Regions from separate parts of the Streptomyces sp. NPDC093801 genome, predicted to be linked through region 2. Evidence: riboswitches for the same ligand, from Rfam matches in the RefSeq annotation. Region 2 holds a riboswitch; the other holds the start of a gene.
The links. Region 2 has a riboswitch for glycine ahead of gcvT (glycine cleavage system aminomethyltransferase GcvT). Riboswitches for the same ligand answer to the same signal wherever they lie in the genome.
Positions count from the first base shown of each region.

Region 1 (11,384 bases), on a different contig from region 2:
CGAGGACGGTCCCACGCGGGCTGACGCCTGCGGGGGGTCGACGCACCGAAGTCGCGGTGCGTGGTGGAAACTGTCTGGTGGTTACGGACGTTGTCAGAATGTCCGGGTCGGCAGGTGTGTGTATGCGGAGTTCGTCCTGCCCCACGGGCGGGTCTGTTTCGGTCAAGGGGAATCGCCCGTGAAGTTGTTTGAGAAGTTGTTCGGCAAGAAGAACCGCGAGGAAAGCGGTACGGCACGCCACCGTGCGGGGCACGGCGAGGGGGAGGGCCAGGGAGACCGGCCGCTCTTCCGTGACGAGGTGGCCGGCCCCGGGGGCGGTGCGGGCGCGCAGGGCGTGCCCTCCGCCGACCCGTCGGCCGCCGGGCGCATAGGTTTCGGAGACCCGTCAACCCCGGGTGCGGCCGGAGGGTTTGCCCCCGATCCGTACGCCACCAACGCCTCCGCGGGGCAGCCGCGACGCGAGGAGCCGTCCATGTCGGCCGAGCAGACGTGCGGCAGGTGCGGGCACCGCAGCGATGCGGCGAGCCGTTTCTGCTCCAACTGCGGGGCGCCGCTGCGGGCGGGTCTGACGCCGGAGCGCGCCTCGGAGACCACGTCCACGATCTCGATCTCCGGCCTCGAGGCCTACGAGGCCGAGGCGACCGGACAGCACATGTCGCCCTCGCTCTCCCCCGAGGCCCAGGCCGCGGTGGAGGCACTGCCCCCGGGTTCCGCCCTGCTCATCGTGCGGCGCGGCCCCAACTCGGGCAGCCGCTTCCTGCTGGACGGGGAGCTGACCACGGCGGGCCGGCACCCGCAGAGCGACATCTTCCTGGACGACGTCACCGTCTCCCGGCTCCATGTCGAGTTCCGCCGGGGCCCCGAGGGCGGCTTCACCGTCGCCGACGTCGGCAGCCTCAACGGCACGTACGTGAACCGCGAGCCGATCGACTCGGTCGCCCTGCACAACGGCGACGAGGTGCAGATCGGCAAGTACCGGCTCGTCTTCTACGCGAGCCTGCGGGGCGTCTGACCCCCACCCCCGGACTCCGTCCGGGGGGACCTCCGGAGGGAAGGTCCCATGCTGCGCACCCCGACCGGCGGCGCCCCGAAGAAGGGCGCCGCCGGGACCGCCGGCTCGGCCGGGCAGCTGGTGAGCATCGGCACGGTGCTCACCATGCTGCGCGACGAGTTCCCCGAAGTCACGATCTCGAAGATCCGCTTCCTGGAGGCGGAGGGGCTCGTCGAGCCCCGGCGCACGCCTTCCGGGTACCGCAAGTTCAGCACGGACGACGTGGAGCGGCTCGGGCGCATCCTGCGCCTCCAGCGCGACCACTACCTGCCGCTGAAGGTCATCCGCGAGCAGCTCGACGCGCTCGACCGGGGCGAGCAGATCCGGATTCCGGCTCCGGCCGCGCACGGCGAGTCCGTCGAGGGCCCCGCCGGATCCTCCGGGTCCGGGGAGGCGGGCGGGAAGCCGCCCGCCGCGGCCCGGGTCGGACGGGCCGAGCTGATCGCCGCCGCCGAGGCGGACGAGGAGCAGCTCGCCGAGTGGGAGTCGTACGGGCTCGTCTGCGAGGAACCCGCCGGCGGGTTCGGCGCCGAGGCCGTGGCCGTCGCCCGCCTGATCGCCGACCTCGGCCGGTTCGGGCTGGAACCGCGCCACCTGCGGGCCATGAAGGCGGCGGCCGACCGGGAGGCCGGTCTGGTGGAGCAGGTGGTCGCGCCGCTGCGCCGGCACCGCAATCCGCAGACCAGGGCGCACGCCGAGGCCACGATGAAGGAGCTCGCGGGGCTCTCCGTACGGCTCCACGAGGCCTTCGTGCAGGCCGCTCTCGGGGTCCGGCTCCACTGAACACGGGCGCCGTGACCGGGCCCCGACTACCCAAACCTGCCGGGCAGGTCCTAGGGTTGCTGTGTGAACGAGCTCGACGTTGTGGGTGTCCGGGTGGAAATGCCCTCCAACCAGCCGATCGTGCTCCTGCGTGAAGTGGGAGGCGACCGGTACCTCCCCATCTGGATCGGTCCTGGGGAGGCGACCGCCATTGCCTTCGCGCAACAGGGAATGGCCCCGGCCAGGCCGCTGACGCACGACCTGTTCAAGGACGTGCTGGAGGCGGTCGGCGAGGAGCTGACCGAGGTCCGGATCACGGATCTGCGGGAGGGCGTCTTCTACGCGGAGCTGGTCTTCGCCAGCGGCGTCGAGGTGAGCGCGCGGCCTTCCGACGCCATAGCCCTGGCCCTGCGGACGGGGACGCCGATCTACGGCAGCGACGGTGTGCTGGACGACGCCGGAATCGCGATTCCCGACGAGCAGGAGGACGAGGTGGAGAAGTTCCGCGAGTTCCTCGACCAGATCTCCCCCGAGGACTTCGGCACGGGCCCGCAGTAGAGCCGGACGCGGGCGCGGCGCGCACCGCGTCGTCCACCGGGGACATTCAGCCCATTCGAGTAGCCTTTCCCCGCAATGGGGTACGGGAAACCACTCTCAGGGTGATTATCACTCGGCGTGCCGAGTGTGGCGATCGTTGACGCACCCCGGGTCACTGCCTACCTTCAAGGTGGCAGGTCAAGGACGGAGGGTCGGCGTGAGGACCACGGGCGACGGTACGACCGGGGGCATCCCCGTACGGAGTGACGGTGGTCCGTCCCCGCTACTCGGCGGCGGGCCGGGTGCCGCGCACCGTCAGCCGGCGTCGAAGCCGGTCGGACCGGTGAACGACGCGCCGGCGCCCGAGCAGGTCGGCTACCGCGGACCGACGGCGTGCGCCGCCGCCGGGATCACCTACCGGCAGCTGGACTACTGGGCGCGCACCGGGCTGGTGGAGCCCAGCGTGCGGCCCGCCTACGGGTCGGGCACCCAGCGCCTGTACAGCTTCCGCGACGTCGTCGTCCTCAAGATCGTCAAGCGCTTCCTGGACACCGGGGTGGCCCTCCAGAACATCCGCACCGCCGTGCAGCACCTGCGCGGCCGGGGGTTCTCGGACCTGGAGCGCATGACGCTGATGAGCGACGGCGCGACCGTCTACGAGTGCACCTCCCCCGACCAGGTCGTGAGCCTGCTCCAGGGCGGCCAGGGGGTCTTCGGCATCGCGGTCGGCGTGGTCTGGCGCGACGTGGAGAACGCCCTGTCGCAGCTGCACGGGGAGCGCGTGGACACGGGCGAGACCGTGGTCGGCCACAACCCGGCCGACGAGCTCGCCGCCCGCCGCAACCGGGCCGGCTGACGCCCGGGCGGGCGGCCGGCCCGGGCGGGTCCGCCGGGCGCGGGCCGGGCGGATCCGCGCGTTGTCAGTGGCATGGGGCAGCATCGGTGCCGTGAGAACCGCGCCGACCATCCTCCATCTGGACATGGACGCCTTCTACGCCTCCGTGGAGCAGGCGTCGAAGCCCAGTCTGTGCGGGAAGGCCGTGATCGTCGGCGGGCTCGGCCCGCGCGGGGTGGTGGCCACCGCCTCGTACGAGGCCCGGCGCTTCGGGGTGCACTCGGCGATGCCGACCGCCCAGGCCCGCCGGCTCTGCCCCAACGGCGCCTACCTGATCCCCCGCTTCCTGCTCTACCGCGAGGTCAGCGAGATCGTCATGGGCCTGCTGCGCGAGCTGTCGCCCCTGGTGGAGCCGCTCAGCCTGGACGAGGCCTTCGTGGACCTGGAGGCGGGCGGCAGCGCCTTCGACTCCGCGGGCGCCCGGGCCGCGGGCGAGCGGCTGCGGGCCGACATCACGGCCGCGACGGGACTCAGCGGGTCGGTGGGCCTGGCCGGGTCGAAGATGCTCGCCAAGATCGCCTCCGAGGAGGCCAAGCCGGACGGGCTGCTGCTGATCGAGCCCGGTACCGAGCGCGAGCTGCTCGCCCCGATGTCGGTGCGGACCCTGCCCGGGGTGGGTCCGGCGACCGGGGAGCACCTGCGCCGGGCGGGGATCACCACGGTGGGGGAGCTGGCCGGGGCCGGAGAGGACGAGCTGGTCCGGATGGTGGGCCGGGCGCACGGGGTGGGCCTCTACCGGATGGCCCTGGGGCTGGACGACAGGCCGGTGGTCGCGGAGCGGGACGCGAAGTCGGTGTCGGTGGAGGACACCTTCGACGTCGACCTGCACGACCGGGTGCGGATCCGCTTCGAGGTGCAGCGGCTCGCCGACCGGTGCGTGGGCCGGCTGCGGGCCTCCGGGCACTCGGGGCGCACCATCGTCCTCAAGGTGCGCCGCTACGACTTCTCCACCCTGACCCGCTCCGAGACCCTGCGCGGGCCCACCGACGATCCGGCCGTGGTGCGCGAGGCGGCCGCGCGGCTGCTGGAGGGCGTGGACACCACCGGCGGGGTGCGGCTGCTGGGGGTCGGTGTGACCGGGCTCGCGGACTACACCCAGGAGGACCTCTTCGCCCAGGCGCTCGGCGCGGGCACGGGGGAGGCCCCCTCCGTCGTGGCGGAGGGGGCCGTGGAGGCGGACGGGACGGGCGGGGGTGCGGCCGTCCCCGGGGCCCCGGGGGCTCCAGGGCCCCTGGGGCCTCCGGGGCCCTCCGAGGCCGCCGTGGGGCCCGGGGAGGACCCGCAGGCCGCCGCTGCGCGGCACTGGCCCGCGGGCAGCGACGTACGGCACGCGGTGTACGGGCCCGGGTGGGTGCAGGGTAGCGGGGTCGGGAGGGTGACCGTGCGCTTCGAGCAGCCCGGGTCGCCGCCCGGGCGGGTCCGTACGTTCCTGGTGGACGACCCCGAGCTGGAGGCCTCCGACCCGCTGCCCCTCGTGGGCCGGCCCGTCCCGGGACAACACACCCAGGGGGTGTCCGGAAAGTAGCGCCGCCCGCCCCGCGGGGCGGGCGGGACTCTGCGGACACCCCCTAGCGGTTCTCGGGCGGGGGGAGGTGGAGGTCGCCGGGCAGGGACACGTCCAGGCCGTAGTGGTGGTACAGCTGGAGCTCCTGTTCGGGGGAGAGGTGGCGGCCCACGCCGAAGTCGGGGGCGTCCTTGATCAAGGAGCGTTCGAAGGGGACGCGCAGCACCTCTCCGACCACCTCGCTCGGCTCCAGCGGGACGAACGCGTCCCGGCCGAACAGGCCGGTGCGGACCGCGGCCCACTCCGGGACGCCCGTGGCGTCGTCCAGGTAGACCTCGTCCACGGTGCCGATCTTGGCCCCGTTCCGGTCGAACGCCTTGCGGCCGATCAGGCTGCGCGGATCGATGTCGGTCTGCACGGTCCCTCCACGTGGTCGCAGTCATCCGTAATGACTACAAAAGTGCATATTCCGATAGGGGGCCACTCGAGGGAGGGTCCAGAACCTCGCTGGTAGGCTGGGTGGCGGCTGTTGACCCTGTGCGGGAGAGTCCTCCGAGTGAGCTCGACGGAGGCGCCGAAGGAGCAAATCCTCCCCGGAATCTCTCAGGCATACGTACCGCACGCGACGAGGCCACTCTGGAAAGCAGGAGCGGGTGCCGGGCGCGCAGTGCCGGTCCCCACTCCTCACCGACGGTGAAAGCCGGACGACGGGCGACCCCCGAGACTCCGGTGAAGCTCTCAGGTTGAGATGACAGAGGGGGAGGCCGTCCGGGTGCCCGCGCCGTGGTGCCCCTCGCAGGTCATACGACCAGGAGGCCTCCGTAATGACCGCCAACCGCATTCCGCTCTCCCAGCTCGAGCGGGGCATCCCCTTCGAGCAGCGTCACATCGGCCCGGATGCCGAGGCGCAGGCGAAGATGCTCGCCCAGGTGGGCTACGGCTCCCTCGACGAGCTGACCGCCGCCGCGGTGCCGGATGTGATCAAGACCGCCGAAGCGCTGAACCTGCCCGAGGCGCGGACCGAGGCCGAGGTGCTCGCCGAGCTGCGCTCGCTCGCCGACCGCAACCAGGTCCTGTCGTCGATGATCGGTCTCGGTTACTACGGGACCTTCACGCCGCCGGTGATCCTGCGCAACGTCATGGAGAACCCCGCCTGGTACACGGCCTACACCCCGTACCAGCCGGAGATCTCGCAGGGCCGCCTGGAGGCCCTGCTGAACTTCCAGACGGTCGTCGCCGAGCTGACCGGCCTGCCGACCTCCGGCGCCTCCCTCCTCGACGAGGGCACCGCCGCCGCCGAGGCCATGACGCTGGCCCGCCGCGTGGGCAAGGTCAAGGGCAACGTCTTCCTGGTGGACGCCGACGCGCTGCCGCAGACCATCGCCGTGATCGAGACCCGCGCCGAGCCGATCGGCATCGAGGTCGTCGTCGCGGACCTCTCCGAGGGCATCCCCGCCGAGATCGCCGAGCGCGGCGTCTACGGCGTGCTCCTCCAGTACCCGGGCGCCTCCGGCGCCGTGCGCGACATCAAGGCCGTCATCGACCAGGCCCACGGGCTCGGCGCGATCGTCACCGTCTCCGCCGACCTGCTCGCGCTGACCCTGCTGACCTCCCCGGGCGCCCTCGGCGCGGACATCGCCGTCGGCACCACCCAGCGCTTCGGCGTCCCGATGGGCTTCGGCGGCCCCCACGCCGGCTACATGGCCGTCCAGGCCAAGCACGCCCGCTCGCTGCCCGGCCGCCTCGTCGGCGTCTCCGTGGACGCGGACGGCAACAAGGCCTACCGCCTGGCCCTCCAGACCCGCGAGCAGCACATCCGCCGCGAGAAGGCCACCAGCAACATCTGCACCGCGCAGGTCCTGCTCGCCGTCATGGCCGGCATGTACGCCGTCTACCACGGCCCGGACGGCCTGAAGACGATCGCCCTGCGCACCCACCGCTACGCCGCGCTGCTCGCCGCGGGCCTGAAGGCCGGCGGGGTCGAGCTGGTGCACGGCTCCTTCTTCGACACCGTCACCGCCCGGGTGCCCGGCAAGGCCGCCGAGGTCGTCGCCGCCGGGCGCAAGGGCGGGGTGAACCTCCACCAGGCCGACGCCGACCACGTCTCGATCTCCTGTGACGAGACCACCCTGCGCGCCGACCTCGAGGCCGTCTGGGCCGCCTTCGGCGTCTCCGCCGACATCGAGGCCCTGGACACCACCACCGGGGACGCGCTGCCCGAGGGCCTGCTGCGCACGGACGCGTACCTGACCCACCCGGTCTTCCACCAGCACCGCTCCGAGACCGCGATGCTGCGCTACCTGCGCAAGCTCTCGGACAAGGACTACGCGCTGGACCGCGGCATGATCCCGCTGGGCTCCTGCACCATGAAGCTCAACGCGACCACCGAGATGGAGCCGGTGACCTGGCCCGAGTTCGGCCAGCTGCACCCCTTCGCCCCGGTCGAGCAGGCCGAGGGGTACCTCACGCTCATCAGCGAGCTGGAGGAACGTCTCTGCGAGGTCACCGGCTACGACAAGGTCTCCATCCAGCCGAACGCCGGCTCCCAGGGCGAGCTCGCCGGCCTGCTGGCCGTGCGCGCCTACCACCGCGCGAACGGCGACGAGCAGCGCACCATCTGCCTCATCCCGTCCTCCGCGCACGGCACCAACGCCGCGAGCGCCGTGATGGCCGGCATGAAGGTCGTCGTCGTCAAGACCGCCGACGACGGCGAGGTGGACACCGAGGACCTCCGCGCCAAGATCGAGCAGCACCGCGACGAGCTCGCCGTGCTCATGATCACGTACCCGTCGACGCACGGTGTGTTCGAGGAGCACGTCGCCGACATCTGCGCCCAGGTGCACGAGGCGGGTGGCCAGGTCTACGTGGACGGCGCCAACCTCAACGCCCTGGTGGGCCTGGCCAAGCCGGGTCACTTCGGCGGCGACGTCTCGCACCTGAACCTGCACAAGACCTTCTGCATCCCGCACGGCGGCGGCGGCCCGGGCGTGGGCCCGGTCGGCGTCCGGGCCCACCTGGCCCCGTACCTGCCGAACCACCCGCTCCAGCCGACCGCCGGCCCGGAGACGGGCGTCGGCCCGATCTCGGCCGCGCCGTGGGGCTCCGCGGGCATCCTGCCGATCTCCTGGTCGTACGTCCGCCTGATGGGCGGCGAGGGCCTCAAGCGCGCCACCCAGGTGGCGGTGCTCGGCGCCAACTACATCGCCAAGCGCCTGGAGCCGCACTACCCGGTGCTCTACACCGGCCCGGGCGACCTCGTCGCGCACGAGTGCATCATCGACCTGCGCCCGCTGTCGAAGGAGACCGGCGTCAGCGTCGACGACATCGCCAAGCGCCTGATCGACTACGGCTTCCACGCCCCGACCATGTCCTTCCCGGTGGCCGGCACGCTGATGATCGAGCCGACCGAGTCCGAGGACCTCGCCGAGATCGACCGCTTCTGCGACGCGATGATCGCCATCCGCGCCGAGATCGAGCGGGTCGCGGGCGGCGAGTGGCCGGCGGACGACAACCCGCTGGCCAACGCCCCGCACACGGCGGCGTCCCTGGGCGGCGAGTGGAACCACCCGTACACCCGCGACGAGGCCGTCTTCCCCGGTGGCGTCTCCGCCGCCGAGAAGTACTGGCCGCCGGTGCGCCGGATCGACGGCGCCTTCGGCGACCGCAACCTGGTGTGCTCCTGCCCGCCGCTGGACGAGTACGACAACTGAGCCCTCGGGCCCGGCGGCCCCGTGAGGGGGCGCTGACAGCACGCTGAAAGGGGCCGGTCCCGGAGCTCACCGCTCCGGGACCGGCCCCTTCGTACGTCCGGGCGCGGTGCCCGCTCAGGCCGCCGCGAGCGGGCGGTGCGGAGCGATGATCTTGCCGTCGGGCAGCAGCTCACCGGTGTCCTCGAAGAGCAGGACGCCGTTGCACAGCAGGCTCCAGCCCTGCTCCGGGTGGTTGGCCACCGGGCGCGCGGCCTCCCGGTCGGCGGACTCTGATGACGGGCAGGCAGGCTGGTGCTGGCACATGGATGCGTTCTTTCGCTGCGGTGTGGTCTGTTCGCTACGGCTCGATGCGTGATTCATGGCCGTCCCCCTGGGTCGTCCCCGCGCCTGCGGGGAGGATGTCCTCAGTCTTCCCCCATGACGGCTGCTTCGCAGGGATTTCCCGGCAGCAGTCCTCATGGATTGAGGACGCATCACTCGTGCGGGCGGTTCAAGCCAACTGCCCTGTCCTTTCGGATGGTTCACGACTGGTCCCGCCGGACTAGGCCGAATGGGTCAAGCGGGTCAGTCGGCGTGTCGGGTGGCGGGACGAGCTGGTATGAGGGGCAGGGCGCGCCGCAGGCGCGGCCCTGATCGCGGGCCGCGGCCTGCGGGCGGAGCGGGGGGTTCAGGCCGCGGGGGCCGCCAGGGTGGGCGGTGCGGGTGGTACGGGCGGGGCCGCCGGGGTCAGCCGGTGGGTCAGCAGGGGCAGCAGCTCCGAGACGGGATGCGGCCGGTAGGGGGCGATCCCGGGCGGGGCCGGGGCCAGCGGCACCAGCAGGTCGGCCGCTGCGGGCAGGCCGGCGGCGGCGTCGGCGCCGACCGCCCCGTGCAGCCAGAGGGTCAGCATGTAGAGCTCCGGGACGGACAGCAGCCGGGGCTGGTAGGTCTTGCCGAGCTGCTCCGCCTGGCGCAGGGCCCGCTCGGTGGCGGCGACGTAGGGCCCCTCGAAGAAGTGCGAGAAGGCCCAGCCGTCCGGAGTGAGCCGCGTGTCGGCCGCCGCCACGAAGCGGTCGCCGCTGCGGATCAGGAACCGCCAGGCGGTGAGGCGGGTGCGGGGCGGCCTGCCGTCGGCCGCGCGGCCGGACATGCTCAGGCGGTCGAGCACGTGGACCGGAAGGGGGAGCTCGGCGGTCATCGGACCCTGGACCGCGCGCAGGGCGGGGGTGTGTGCCTCGTGGACGGCGGTGGGAGAACCGAGTGCCGCGAGGACGCTGCGCAGGGCGGGCGCGGGGGCCGGGTGGACATGCAGCGGCATGGTGGGTCGCCTCTCACTTGGGAGACCGGTGGTGCAGGGGAAGGTGCGGACGGCGCTGTCGCATTCTGGGGTCAGAGGTGGGCATTGGGGCAATGGCCGCGCGCCAACTCTCTGCCTCGTTTGCGGAGTTTATACGACATGTGTTCACACAGTGTTTCGGCTAGCTGTCCCGCCTATTGCCGACAAGGCGCTTACCGGTCCCGCTGTCATGGTATTCATGCCGTTCACGCGTGAAGGAACCGCGCTGACCTCGGAGGTTACCGGAAGGGGGCTCGGCTGGAAAGTGCCGGTAATCATGAACGGGTAAAACCCGTACGGAATTTGCGCACCGGGGGTTGCCAGGCGAATGTGCCGGAGCGCCCATCCGGCCACACCGGCGCGCGCTCCCCGCCAAGCCGCGCCGCGCGGCGTTATCGATCACGGCCCCTGGGCATCATCGACCGTAACGCGCGCCCGGACGCACCGGGCCAGGCCCACTCGAGGAGGGACGCTTCGATGGGGGAGAAGGTCGTGGCAGGCGGATTCGACCTGTCCGATCGGCATCGGTATCGGAGGAAGCTTCACGAGTGCCTGGAGGGGCTGGAGCGGCTTCTGGCGGAGAAGAGGTTCGACCGCCCCAAGAACATGATGGGACTGGAGATCGAGCTGAATCTCGCGGGTGCCGACGGTTTGCCGCGCATGGTGAATGCGCAGGTACTGGAGCGGATTGCGAGCCCGGATTTCCAGACCGAACTCGGAATGTTCAACCTGGAGGTGAACGTACTCCCGCACCGGCTCGACGGGCGGGTATTCGACCGGCTCGCGGAGGAGTTGAGCGCGGGCCTGCACTACGCCCACCGGCAGGCCGCGGAGATCGACGCGGGGGTGGTGATGATCGGGATCCTCCCGACGATCACCCGCGCCGACCTGGCGCTGGCCAACCTGTCGGCCGTGGACCGCTACTCCCTGCTCAACGAGCAGATCCTGATGATGCGCGGCGAGGACTTCCGGCTGGACATCGAGGGGGTCGAGCGGCTGACCTGGAGCACCGGGTCGATCGTGCCGGAGGCCGCCTGCACCTCCGTACAGCTGCACCTCCAGGTCACCCCGGCGCGGTTCTCGGACGTGTGGAACGCCGCCCAGGCGGTGACGGCCGTACAGATAGCGGTGGGGGCGAACTCGCCGTTCCTGTTCGGGCACGAGCTGTGGCGCGAGTCGCGACCGCCGCTGTTCACCCAGGCCACGGACACCCGGCCGCCCGAGCTCCAGGCCCAGGGGGTCCGTCCGCGCACCTGGTTCGGGGAGAAGTGGGTGGACTCGGCGTACGAGCTCTTCGCCGAGAACGTCCGCTTCTTCCCCTCCCTGCTGCCGATCTGCGACGAGGAGGAGCCGCTGCGGGTGCTCGCCGAGGGCGGGGTGCCCAGCCTCCAGGAGCTGGTGCTGCACAACGGCACGGTCTACCGGTGGAACCGGCCCGTCTACGGGGTGGCCGACGGGATGCCGCACCTGCGGGTGGAGAACCGGGTGCTGCCGGCCGGGCCCACCGTCGCCGACGTCGTCGCCAACGCCGCCTTCTACTACGGGCTCGTCCGCACCCTCGCGGACGAGCAGCGCCCGGTGTGGACCCGGATGTCCTTCGCGGAGGCCGA
Region 1 is NZ_JBFBDP010000059.1:13,220-24,603, reverse strand. Features, by position in the region: gene AB0469_RS39015 (FHA domain-containing protein) at 71-1,012, shown strand; gene AB0469_RS39010 (MerR family transcriptional regulator) at 1,061-1,834, shown strand; gene AB0469_RS39005 (bifunctional nuclease family protein) at 1,898-2,371, shown strand; gene AB0469_RS39000 (MerR family transcriptional regulator) at 2,568-3,206, shown strand; gene AB0469_RS38995 (DNA polymerase IV) at 3,298-4,770, shown strand; gene AB0469_RS38990 (PRC-barrel domain-containing protein) at 4,814-5,167, opposite strand; glycine riboswitch at 5,280-5,378, shown strand; gene gcvP (aminomethyl-transferring glycine dehydrogenase) at 5,574-8,459, shown strand; gene AB0469_RS38980 (DUF5999 family protein) at 8,574-8,762, opposite strand; gene AB0469_RS38975 (hypothetical protein) at 9,127-9,756, opposite strand; gene AB0469_RS38970 (glutamate-cysteine ligase family protein) at 10,252-11,384, shown strand, end outside.
Region 1: it holds a riboswitch for glycine, as region 2 does, so the genes downstream of both, gcvP (aminomethyl-transferring glycine dehydrogenase) here and gcvT (glycine cleavage system aminomethyltransferase GcvT) in region 2, are expected to answer to the same signal.

Region 2 (11,384 bases):
GCCAGCGAGGTGACGGACTTGCCCGAGCCGGACTCGCCCACGATGCCGAGGGTCTTGCCGCGTTCGAGGTCGAAGGAGAGGCCGTCGACGGACTTCACGAGGCCGTCGTCGGTCGGGAAGTGCACCTTCAGGTCGCGCACGGAGAGGAAGGGTGCCCCGTCGCGCGGGCCTCCCTGCTCGGGCACGAAGGCGGGCGCGCCGTTGTTCTGGTTCTCGGTCACGTCAGCCTCACGCGCGGGTCGATGACGGCGTACAGCAGGTCCACGATCAGGTTGGCCAGCACCACGAACAGCGCGGCGAGCAGGGTGACGCCCATGATCACGGGGAGGTCGCCCTGGCTGATGGCGGCGACGGCCGCCGTGCCCAGGCCCTGGAAGTTGAAGGTGGTCTCGGTCAGCACGGCGCCGCCGAGGAGGCCGCCGAGGTCCAGGCCGAACATGGTGACGATCGGCGTGAGGGTGGAGCGCAGGGCGTGCTTGCGGATGACCACGCCCTCCTTGAGGCCCTTCGCGCGCGCCGTGCGGATGTAGTCCTCGCCGAGGACCTCCAGCATGGTCGCCCGGGTGATGCGGGCGTAGGTCGCGGCGAAGAGGAAGGCGAGGGTGACCCAGGGCAGGATCAGGCTGTTGAGCCAGGCCAGCGGATCCTCGGTCAGGGGTTTGTAGTTGGAGACGTCCAGCCAGCCGAGGCTGTAGACGAAGATGGCGGGGGCCACCATGCCGGTGAAGAAGATCGGCAGGGAGACTCCGGCGAGCGCGCCGACCATCACCGTGCGGTCGATGGCGGTCCTGCGTTTGAGGGCCGAGACGACGCCGGTGGCCACGCCCGCGATCACCCAGATGACCGCCGCGCCGAGGGCGAGCGAGAGGGTGACCGGGATGCGGTCCATCATGGTCTGCCAGACGGGCGCCTCGGTCTTGAACGAGTAGCCGAAGCACGGGGCCGCACAGTGGGTGACGCCCGTGCCGCCGTCGTAGTCGCGGCCGGCGAAGATGCCCTTGACGAAGAGCAGGTACTGCTCGGAGATCGGCTTGTCGAAGCCCATCTTCACGCGGATGCCCGCCAGGGCGGTCTCGTTGGTCTCGCGTCCGGCGTACATGAGCGCGGGATCGCTGCCGGTCAGCTTCGGGACCGCGAAGAAGATGCCGAAGGTGACCACGGAGACCACCAGCAGCGTGGCGGCGACGTTGAACAGCCGCCGTATGAGGTAGACGAGCACTGCAGTCGGCCGCCCGGCGCGGGTGGCCGCCACCCCTCGTGGGGACGGCGGCCACCGCCTGCGGCCTTCACCTGCCCTTCGGACTAGCGCATGTGCGGTGAAGGCACTTGCCTGTGGTGTTACGTGGTACGTGACGACTCGGGCCGGGGGCCGGCCGGTGTTACTGCTTGATGCCCACGGTGGCGAGGTCGATCTTGCCGAAGGACTCGTTGAAGTAGACGTTCGTCAGGCGCGGGTTGTGGTACACGAGCGCCTTGTCGAAGTTGATCGGGAGGTAGAGCGCCTTCTCCATGACCTTCTTGTTGATGTCCGTGTAGAAGGGCGCGGCCTCTTCCGGAGTCTTGGTGGCGGCCGTCTTGAACAGGCCGTTGATCTCCGGGTCGTTGATCATCGTGTAGTTGTTGTTGCCGTTGGGCAGGATGAACGATCCGTCGACCAGCGGCTGGAGGAAGCCCGAGCCGGAGTTGTAGTCGGCGCCCCAGCCCATGACGATGATGCCGTAGCCCTTCTTCTTCACGTTCTCGGGCGAACCGATCACGGAGGAGTTGAGCTTGCCGTCGTACTGGTCGATCGTCGCCTTGATGCCGACCTTGGCGAGCGAGGCCTGGAGGGACTCGGCCGTCTTCACCTCGGGCGCCTTGTTGTTGCGCACGGCGATGGTGGTCTCGAAGCCGTCCGGCTTGCCACAGGCCTTGAGGGCCTCCTTGGCCTTGGCCTCCTGCGGCTTGCCCTTCGTCAGACCGAACGGGTCGTAGGCCTTGTCCGAGCCGGGGACGCCGGGCGGCAGCATGTTCGCGCCGAGGTCACCGCTGGTCGGGCCGCCGCGGGCGGTCTGGAGGGACTTCGGGTCGGCCGCGTAGATGACGGCCTTGCGGCACTCGATGTTGTCGAACGGCGCGACCGTGGTCGGGAAGGCGAAGTAGCGGATGTAGCCCGTGAACGGGTTGTCCGCGTTCTTCTTGAGGTTCGCGTCCTTGAGGATCTTGTTCTTGGCGGCCTGCTGGACACCGGTGCCGTCGATGGCGAGGTCGATGTCGCCGGAGAGCAGGCGCTGGTCCATGTCGTCCGGGTTGGTGGTCACCGTGAAGGAGACCTTGTCCGGCAGGCCCTTGCGGATCGGGTCCGTCTTCGGGTCCCAGTTCTCGTTGCGGACGAAGGTCGCGCCCTTGCCGGCGGTGAAGCTCTCCACCTTGTAAGGACCGGTGGAGACCGGCTTGTTGGTGTAGGTGGCGCCCGTGTCCTTGCCCACCGGGACCGGCGAGGAGGTCGGCATGGCCAGCAGGTAGCTGAAGTCTGCGTTGGCGCTCGCCAGGTTGAAGACGATGGTCTTGTCGTCCGGCGTCTGGACGGACTTCAGGCCCATCTTGTCCGGGTCGGTGTCCTTGTACGGGCCGGGGTACTTCTGGCCCTGGTCGAGGACGTCGATCAGGTAGGTCGGGCCGCCGGACAGCACGTCCTGAGCGAAGACGCGCTCGATGCCGTACTTGACGTCCTTCGAGGTGATCGGCGTGCCGTCCTCGAACTTCACCCCGTCCTTGAGCTTCAGGGTGTAGGTCTTGCCGTCGTTGGTCACGACCGGCAGGGCCTCGGCGAGGTCCGGGACGGCCTTGGTGCCGTCCTTGCCGGGCTTCGCGTCGTAGGCGAGCAGGCTGCGGACGTACAGGCGCTGCATGTCCCAGACGAAGCCGTAGTAGGCGCGGGCCGGGTCGAGGTAGTCGACGTCCTGCGGGGACCAGAGCTTGAGCTCGCCGCCCTTGGCGTCGGAGGCATTGATCACGCCCTCGGCGGCACCGCTGTAGCCCTTGGCGCTGTCGGCGTCCGGCTTGGTGTCGTCCGTCTTGTCCCCGTTGCCACCGCACGCGGCGGTCAGCGACAGGGCGGCGATCACGGCGGTGATCGCGAGAGCCTGCTTTCTGCGGATCACGGTTGTCCAACCTCCAGAGGTGGGTGAATCGAAGAAGCGGTTCAGCTGCCCTTGGGGTCGAGTGCGTCACGCAGCCCGTCCCCGAAGAGGTTGAACGCCAGGACGGTGATAAAGATCGTCATACCGGGGACCACCATGTACATGGGGTCGTCCTGGTAGATGGGGACGGCGTCGGAGAGCATCTTTCCCCAGGAGGAGGTGGGCGGCTTGACGCCGGCACCCAGGAAGCTGAGGGCCGCCTCCGTCAGGATGTTGGTCGGGATGATCAGCGTGGTGTAGACGAGGATCGGCGCGACCAGGTTCGGCATCAGCTCCTTGACGAGGATGTAGCCGCGGCCCGCCCCGAGGCTGCGCGCCGCCTCGACGTACTCGCGCTCCCGCAGGGAGATCGTCTGGCCGCGGACGATGCGTCCGATGTACGGCCATCCGAAGAACCCGATGACGAGGATGAGCACGCCCATCCGGACACCCGAACCCTCGAAGCCCCAGACGGAGTTGGGGACGACGGAGACCAGGGCGATGGTGAACAGCAGCTGCGGGAAGGCCAGCAGCAGGTCCATGAGGCGGCTGATGACGCCGTCGACCCAGCCGCCGATGAAGCCGGCGAGGGCGCCCAGGAAGCTGCCGAGCACGACCGACACGAAGGCGGCCAGGAAGGCGACGATCAGGGAGATGCGCGCGCCGTAGACGATCCGGCTGAACACGTCGCGGCCGTTGGTCGGCTCGACGCCCAGCAGGTAGTCGGAGCTGATGCCGCCGAAGGAGCCGAGCGGCGTGCCCAGGTCCGGGTCGATCAGGTCCTCGTGGAACTCGTTGGGGTCGTGGCCCAGCAGGTTCACGATCAGCGGCGCGAAGATCGCCACCAGGATCAGCAGGATCACGACCACGCCGCCGGTCAGCGCGACCTTGTCGCGCTTGAGCCGCATCCAGGCGATGCGGCCGGGCGAGCGGCCTTCGATGGCCTTGGCAGGGACGTCGGCTACGGACACGGGTGCGGGCGTTTCCGCGCTCGTGTCGTGCAGTGGTGCCGTCATCGTGGTGGGGACCCCTCTCGGCCGACGGGTGGTCGGCCCATGCCCGCCGCTGTGGCGGCGTTGGTGCGGAGTGGCGCTCGGAGTGCTCGGGACACGGTGGAACGCGGGTGAGGTGCGTCGGGAGGTGCGTGAGTACTGCGAGAACTGCGGGAGGTGCAGGAAGTGCAGGAGATGCGGGAAGTGCAGGTGGTGACGCGTGGAATGCGAAGACTGCGGCCGTGCGGAAGTGCGGGAAGTGCTGTGCGGAACGACAAGCGGAGTGCACGTGCCGAGCCGGGTCCTGGAGGACTGACCGGCTCTTGGGTGGGGAGTCTTCATCGGGCGCTCGACCAGCCGCCAGACCCGCAGATGAAAGGATGCGCAACCGTGATCTGAGGCTTGAGTTCCCGTTATCCGGACTCCGGTGGCGGCTCAGCGGAGCAACACCGTCCGTTCGGTAGCCAAACGGACATGGCTCCCAACTCTACGGAGGAGCACGCCAATTGGGCGCCCAATGAGGGCGAAATCCGGACAAGGCAAAGGCCGCCGGGAACGGTGGTTCCCGACGGCCGGAGGTCGCTTCGGACGGCCCGTCTCATGGTGCGGGCATACCCGGAAATGTCCCTGTAACAGGCTCGGTGTTCGGCCCGCGGCGGCTCAGTACGCGGCCGCCTGCCCCTCGCGGTCGTAGAAGGGCCTGGTCTGGGCGCGCAGCCACATGGCCACTGGATCGTGCTCGTCCGCCAGCGCGACCGTGCACACCGGCACGCCCTCGGGCACGACGCCGACCGACTGGCGCATCATCTCCCGGACGGACTCCAGCGCGGGCGCGGAGGCGTCGTAGAGGTCGAGGCCGACCGCGAGGTACGCCGACCCGAGCGCGGGCTGCACCCAGGCGCGGCGCAGCGAGCGGACGGCGGGCGTGCGGTGGGCGTGCTGGGTCAGCAGGCCGTAGAACTGCGGGAGCTCCAGGGCGGGCTCGGACAGCCGCAGCGGGCCGGCCGGCATCCGTTCCAGGCCGGTCGCGACCCGGCGGAGGTCCGCCCACGGGATGCCGAGGCCGCCGCCCTGGGCGTGCGGGTTGACCCACAGCCCCCAGCGGTCGGGGTAGAGGGCGCGGGCGATGTCCCGGCCGGTGACCACCTCGTAGCCCCGGTTCCAGCCGCTGGCGGCCAGCTCCTGCGGGGAGGTCACGCAGGGCGCGTAGCCGAGCCCCTCGACCTCCATGCCGCCGTACTGGGCGTCCGGTGAGCCCGGCTGCCCCTGCCAGAGCAGCATCCACAGCCGGCCCTCGGCGAGGGCGTGCAGGAATGACTCGTAGCTCTCATAGCGCCCGGGAGTCACCTGGCGCAGCATGTGCTCGACCTGCCCGGCCGCGGCCGTGCCTGACGCACTCACCCGGTACCCCTCTTCGTCTTCGTCCGCCCGTCGTCTCCACGTCCCGAACAGCTTAAGCGGCGCTACGGGAGGTAGAAGGGGCGCACGCGCTCACGAATCCAGTCCGTGACCGGGTCCTCGGCGGCCTCCAGCAGGATCAACTGCACCGGCCAGGGCGCCGGCACCCGGGCGAGCGCCCGGCCGAGCGCCTCCAGCGGGGCGGTCCGGGATCCGGCGTCCCATCCCACCAGCTGGACGCCGATGTAGAGCTCGGGGTCCTTGCCCTCGACGCTGGCGAGGCAGCGGTGCGCGGCGGAGACGACGCCGGTGGCGCGGAACTCCTCGGCGGCGGCGGTGAGGAAGTCGACGGGGTCGTCCTGCCAGTCGGGCTCGAAGAGCCGGACGCGGGCGCCGCTGGCGGGGCCGTCGAGCTCGGTCCGGCCGGTGCGGCAGAGCTGTGCGACGGCGGCCGGCGGCAGGGGGACGCCGACGGCGCCCTCGGGGTTGACGGCGATGCCGAGCTGCGGGGGCAGGCCGCGGGCGAACTCCACGGCGGGGGCGACGGCGAAGTCCATGGCGGGGCCGGCGGCGGAGCGGAACTGGGCCTCGGAGCTGTAGACGGGGACGTACGCCTCGCCGGCGATCAGCATGGTGGGGAGGTCGAGGGAGGTGCTGTCGGGGCCGCCGCCCTGCGGGAGCGGCACCCAGACCCGGCTGCGGCCCAGGGCCTCCAGGATGCGGGGGCCGGCGTCCGGCTGCCCGAGGGCCGTCCCGAGCACCTGTTCCAACTCGTTCGCCGGCCAGCCGTTGCCCTGCATGCGCCCCTGCCTCTGTGTCCGTCCCGTGGATGTGGCCCCGAGGCTATCCGGTGGGCCCGGGTGCCGCTGCGCGGGGCGGTCGTCCCCCACCCGCCGCCGGGGTCAGGAGGTGAAGGTGATCTGCGTCAGGGTCGCCGCCGTCGGGCGGTCCAGGAGGGTGGTGGTGGCGCAGCCGGCCGGGGAGTGGCCGGATTCCGCGGCCGCCAGGAGGCGGCCGACCGCCGCGCGGTGGCGGGCGAAGGCGTACGGCGAGACCCCGCGGCCGCGGGACTCCTGGCCCGCGAGGGCCTCTTCCGGGGTGGTGTCCAGCAGGAGGAGGTGGAGGCGGCTGCCCCGGCGGCGGACGGTGGCCGCCAGGAGGGCCCGGACCCAGGACTGGGTGCCGCAGTCGTGGACGACTACGGACGCACCGGAGCGCAGCTCGCGCCACAGGGCCCAGTAGTGGGCCGCGCGGACCAGCGGGCGGTACGCCGCGTACGGCAGCGCCTGCGGCACCCTGCGCTCCCAGCGCTCGCGGACGTCCTGGGAGTCGATGCCGCCGCCGGGGGCCGCCCGCTTGATCAGGGTGCTCTTGCCGCCGCCCGGCAGGCCGGACACCACGACGATGTCCCCAGCACGGAAGCTCAGGCTCCGAGGGCTCCGGGCGGCCGATCCGCGCAGGTCGCGGACCGTGCCGGCGGCCGGGGCGGCGAGAGGTCGCACGCGGGTCCCGTCCACCGCTCCCGTACTGGTCACCACTCCGAATCTCCGCACGTGATCGTCTCCCCCCGACTCGGGCCGTGAGGGCCCTGTGCCCGCTGAATGTAAAGAGACGGTAATCCCGGCACTCCGGTTCCGGGCGGGTCGTCCAGCACCTGGGACCACCGGGGCCCCCGGTGCCTTTGGTGTTCCGTACGTTCTTTCGGGCCCCGCTGCCCGCTTCCGCCCGTCCCGTGCAATGATGTGCGCCATCTGGACACCAACTGCATACCGGCCGCTTGAATCCGCGCGGGAGAGTCCCGGCTGGCCGCGAGGCCGTGCCCGGGCGCCGAAGGAGCAAGTACCTCCCTTGAATCTCTCAGGCCCCGTACCGCGTGGATGAGGCAGATCTGAAAAGCGAGCTGTCCGTCAGCTCCACCCAAGGTGCAAGTCGGCGTTCCCCGCGTGGGGACTCTCGGCGAACCTCTCAGGTTCCGATGACAGATGGGGAGGATCGTCCTCGTCATGTCATGCCCTGGGACCCGGGAGCCACACCCATGAGCACTGCCCCCCGCCTGACCGCGCTCGACGCGCTGCACCGGTCGCTCGGTGCGACCATGACCGACTTCGCGGGCTGGGACATGCCGCTGCGCTACGCGAGTGAGCGCGACGAGCACAACGCCGTGCGCACCAAGGCCGGCCTGTTCGACCTCTCCCACATGGGCGAGATCACCGTCCAGGGCCCCGAGGCCGTCAAGGCGCTCGACCACGCCCTCGTCGGGAACATCTCCACCGTCGGCGTCGGCCGCGCCCGCTACACGCACATCTGCCAGGAGGACGGCGGGATCCTCGACGACCTGATCGTCTACCGCCTCGGCGAGACCGAGTACATGGTCGTCGCCAACGCCTCCAACGCCCAGGTGGTCCTGGACGCCCTGACCGAGCGCGCCGCCGGCTTCGACACCGAGGTGCGCGACGACCGTGACGCATACGCGCTGATCGCCGTCCAGGGCCCCGAGTCCCCCGGCATCCTGGCCTCGCTGACCGACGCCGACCTGGACGGCCTGAAGTACTACGCGGGCCTGCCGGGCACCGTCGCGGGCGTGCCCGCGCTGATCGCCCGGACCGGTTACACCGGCGAGGACGGCTTCGAGCTGTTCATCAAGCCCGAGCACGCCGTGGAGCTGTGGCAGGCGCTGACCAAGGCCGGCGAGGGCGTCGGCCTGGTCCCGGCCGGCCTGTCCTGCCGCGACACCCTGCGCCTGGAGGCGGGCATGCCGCTGTACGGGCACGAGCTGACCACCTCCCTCACGCCCTTCGACGCCGGGCTGGGCCGGGTCGTGAAGTTCGAGAAGGAGGGCGACTTCGTCGGCCGCGCCGCCCTGGAGGCCGCCGCCGAGCGCGCCGCCACGCAGGCCCCGCGCAAGCTGGTCGGCCTGGTCGCCGAGGGCCGCCGCGTCCCGCGCGCCGGGTTCTCCGTGGTCGCCGACGGCAAGGTGATCGGCGAGGTCACCTCCGGCGCCCCGTCCCCGACGCTGGGCAAGCCGATCGCCATGGCGTACGTCGACGCGGAGCACGCCGCGCCCGGCACCTCCGGTGTCGGCGTGGACATTCGCGGTACGCATGAGCCGTACGAGGTCGTGGCCCTGCCGTTCTACAAGCGGCAGAAGTGACCCCCGGGGTCCCCGGGACCCCTCGCCGGCGGCCCCCGTCGGCCCGCAAGACCACCGTTCGCATCCACCGCACCGCATCCAGGAGAATCAGGCCATGAGCAACCCCCAGCAGCTGCGTTACACCAAGGAGCACGAGTGGCTGTCGGACGCCGTCGACGGCGTCGCGACGGTCGGCATCACGGCCTTCGCCGCCGACGCGCTCGGTGACGTCGTCTACGCCCAGCTCCCCGAGGTCGGCGACACCGTCACCGAGGGCGAGACCTGCGGCGAGCTGGAGTCGACGAAGTCGGTCAGCGACCTGTACTCCCCCGTCTCCGGTGAGATCGTCGAGTTCAACCAGGACGTCGTGGACGACCCGGCGCTGGTGAACTCCGCCCCGTTCGAGGGTGGCTGGCTGTTCAAGGTGAAGCTCTCGGAGGAGCCCAAGGACGCGCTCTCCTTCGACGAGTACACCGCCCTCACCACCGGCAAGTAACTGACACCCCAGGGGATCCTGATGTCCGTTCTGAACACCCCCCTCCACGAGCTCGACCCCGACGTCGCCGCCGCCGTCGACGCCGAGCTCGTGCGCCAGCAGTCGACCCTGGAAATGATCGCGTCGGAGAACTTCGCTCCGGTCGCCGTCATGGAGGCCCAGGGCTCGGTCCTGACCAACAAGTACGCCGAGGGCTACCCGGGCCGCCGCTACTACGGCGGCTGCGAGCACGTCGACGTGGTCGAGCAGATCGCGATCGACCGCATCAAGGCGCTCTTCGGCGCCGAGGCCGCGAACGTCCAGCCGCACTCCGGTGCGCAGGCCAACGCCGCCGCGATGTTCGCGCTGCTGAAGCCGGGCGACACGATCATGGGCCTGAACCTGGCCCACGGCGGTCACCTGACCCACGGCATGAAGATCAACTTCTCCGGCAAGCTCTACAACGTGGTCCCCTACCACGTCGACGAGTCCGGCCAGGTCGACATGGCCGAGGTCGAGCGCCTCGCCAAGGAGTCCAAGCCGCAGCTGATCGTCGCCGGCTGGTCCGCCTACCCGCGCCAGCTGGACTTCGCCGCCTTCCGCCGGATCGCGGACGAGGTCGGCGCCTACCTGATGGTCGACATGGCCCACTTCGCGGGCCTGGTCGCCGCGGGCCTGCACCCGAACCCGGTGCCGCACGCCCACGTCGTCACCACCACCACGCACAAGACCCTCGGCGGTCCGCGCGGCGGTGTCATCCTGTCGACGCAGGAGCTGGCCAAGAAGATCAACTCCGCGGTCTTCCCCGGTCAGCAGGGCGGTCCGCTGGAGCACGTGATCGCGGCCAAGGCGGTCTCCTTCAAGGTCGCGGCCTCGCCCGAGTTCAAGGAGCGCCAGGAGCGCACCCTGGAGGGCGCGAAGATCATCGCCGAGCGCCTGGTCCAGCCGGACGTCACCGAGGTGGGCGTCTCCGTCCTCTCCGGCGGCACCGACGTGCACCTGGTCCTGGTCGACCTGCGCAACTCCGAGCTGGACGGCCAGCAGGCCGAGGACCGGCTCCACGAGATCGGCATCACGGTCAACCGGAACGCCATCCCGAACGACCCCCGCCCGCCGATGGTCACCTCGGGTCTGCGCATCGGTACGCCGGCGCTCGCCACCCGCGGCTTCGGCGCCGAGGACTTCCGCGAGGTCGCCGAGATCATCGCGCAGGCCCTGAAGCCGGCGTTCGACGCGGACGACCTCAAGGCGCGCGTCTCCGCGCTCGCCGCGAAGTTCCCGCTGTACCCGTCGCTCTAGCAGCGGGCCAGGAGGGGGTCCGGCCTTGTACCGCACAGGGCCGGGCCCCTTTCTGTCTTCTTCCCCGGCCCCCCTCCCCACGCCGGGGCACCGGAACGCGAGCCGGCTCACGTCCGCCGGACCCTTCCGCGAGCCGAAACGTTCATCTCCACGCGTTACGCTCGTCTGCCGGACAAAATCCGCAGATCCCCCCCGCACCACCCGCTCCACCCACACCCCTGCCCCCCCTCTCCACCCCACGAGCCGACAAGGGAGTCCGCCAGTGGCCATCTCCGTCTTCGACCTCTTCTCCATCGGTATCGGCCCCTCCTCCTCCCACACGGTCGGCCCGATGCGCGCGGCGCGCATGTTCGTGTCGCGCCTGAAGAAGGACGGCGTCCTCGCCCAGACCGCCTCCGTGCGGGCGGAGCTCTTCGGCTCCCTCGGCGCCACCGGCCACGGCCACGGCACCCCCAAGGCGGTCCTGCTGGGCCTGGAGGGCCACTCCCCGCGCACGGTGGACGTCGAGACCGCCGACGACGAGGTCGAGCGGATCCGCCGCACCGGGAAGCTGCGCCTGCTGGGCACCGAGATAGGCGATGTCCACGAGATCGACTTCGACGAGCCGAACCAGCTGATCCTCCACCGCCGCCGCTCGCTGCCGTACCACGCCAACGGCATGACCCTCTTCGCCTACGACGCCTCCGGCGCCCCGCTGCTGGAGAAGACCTACTACTCGGTCGGCGGCGGCTTCGTCGTGGACGAGGACGCGGTCGGCGAGGACCGGATCAAGCTCGACGACACCGTGCTGAAGTACCCCTTCCGCTCGGGTGACGAGATGCTCCGCCTCGCGAACGAGACCGGCCTGTCGATCTCCTCCCTGATGATGGAGAACGAGAAGGCCTGGCGCACCGAGGAGGAGATCCGCGAGGGCCTCCTGGAGATCTGGC
Region 2 is NZ_JBFBDP010000012.1:74,709-86,092, forward strand. Features, by position in the region: gene AB0469_RS15825 (ABC transporter ATP-binding protein) at 1-185, opposite strand, end outside; gene AB0469_RS15830 (ABC transporter permease) at 218-1,219, opposite strand; gene AB0469_RS15835 (ABC transporter substrate-binding protein) at 1,380-3,143, opposite strand; gene AB0469_RS15840 (ABC transporter permease) at 3,185-4,177, opposite strand; gene AB0469_RS15845 (enhanced serine sensitivity protein SseB C-terminal domain-containing protein) at 4,814-5,554, opposite strand; gene AB0469_RS15850 (enhanced serine sensitivity protein SseB) at 5,617-6,351, opposite strand; gene AB0469_RS15855 (AAA family ATPase) at 6,454-7,068, opposite strand; glycine riboswitch at 7,330-7,433, shown strand; gene gcvT (glycine cleavage system aminomethyltransferase GcvT) at 7,587-8,702, shown strand; gene gcvH (glycine cleavage system protein GcvH) at 8,797-9,177, shown strand; gene glyA (serine hydroxymethyltransferase) at 9,199-10,455, shown strand; gene AB0469_RS15875 (L-serine ammonia-lyase) at 10,718-11,384, shown strand, end outside.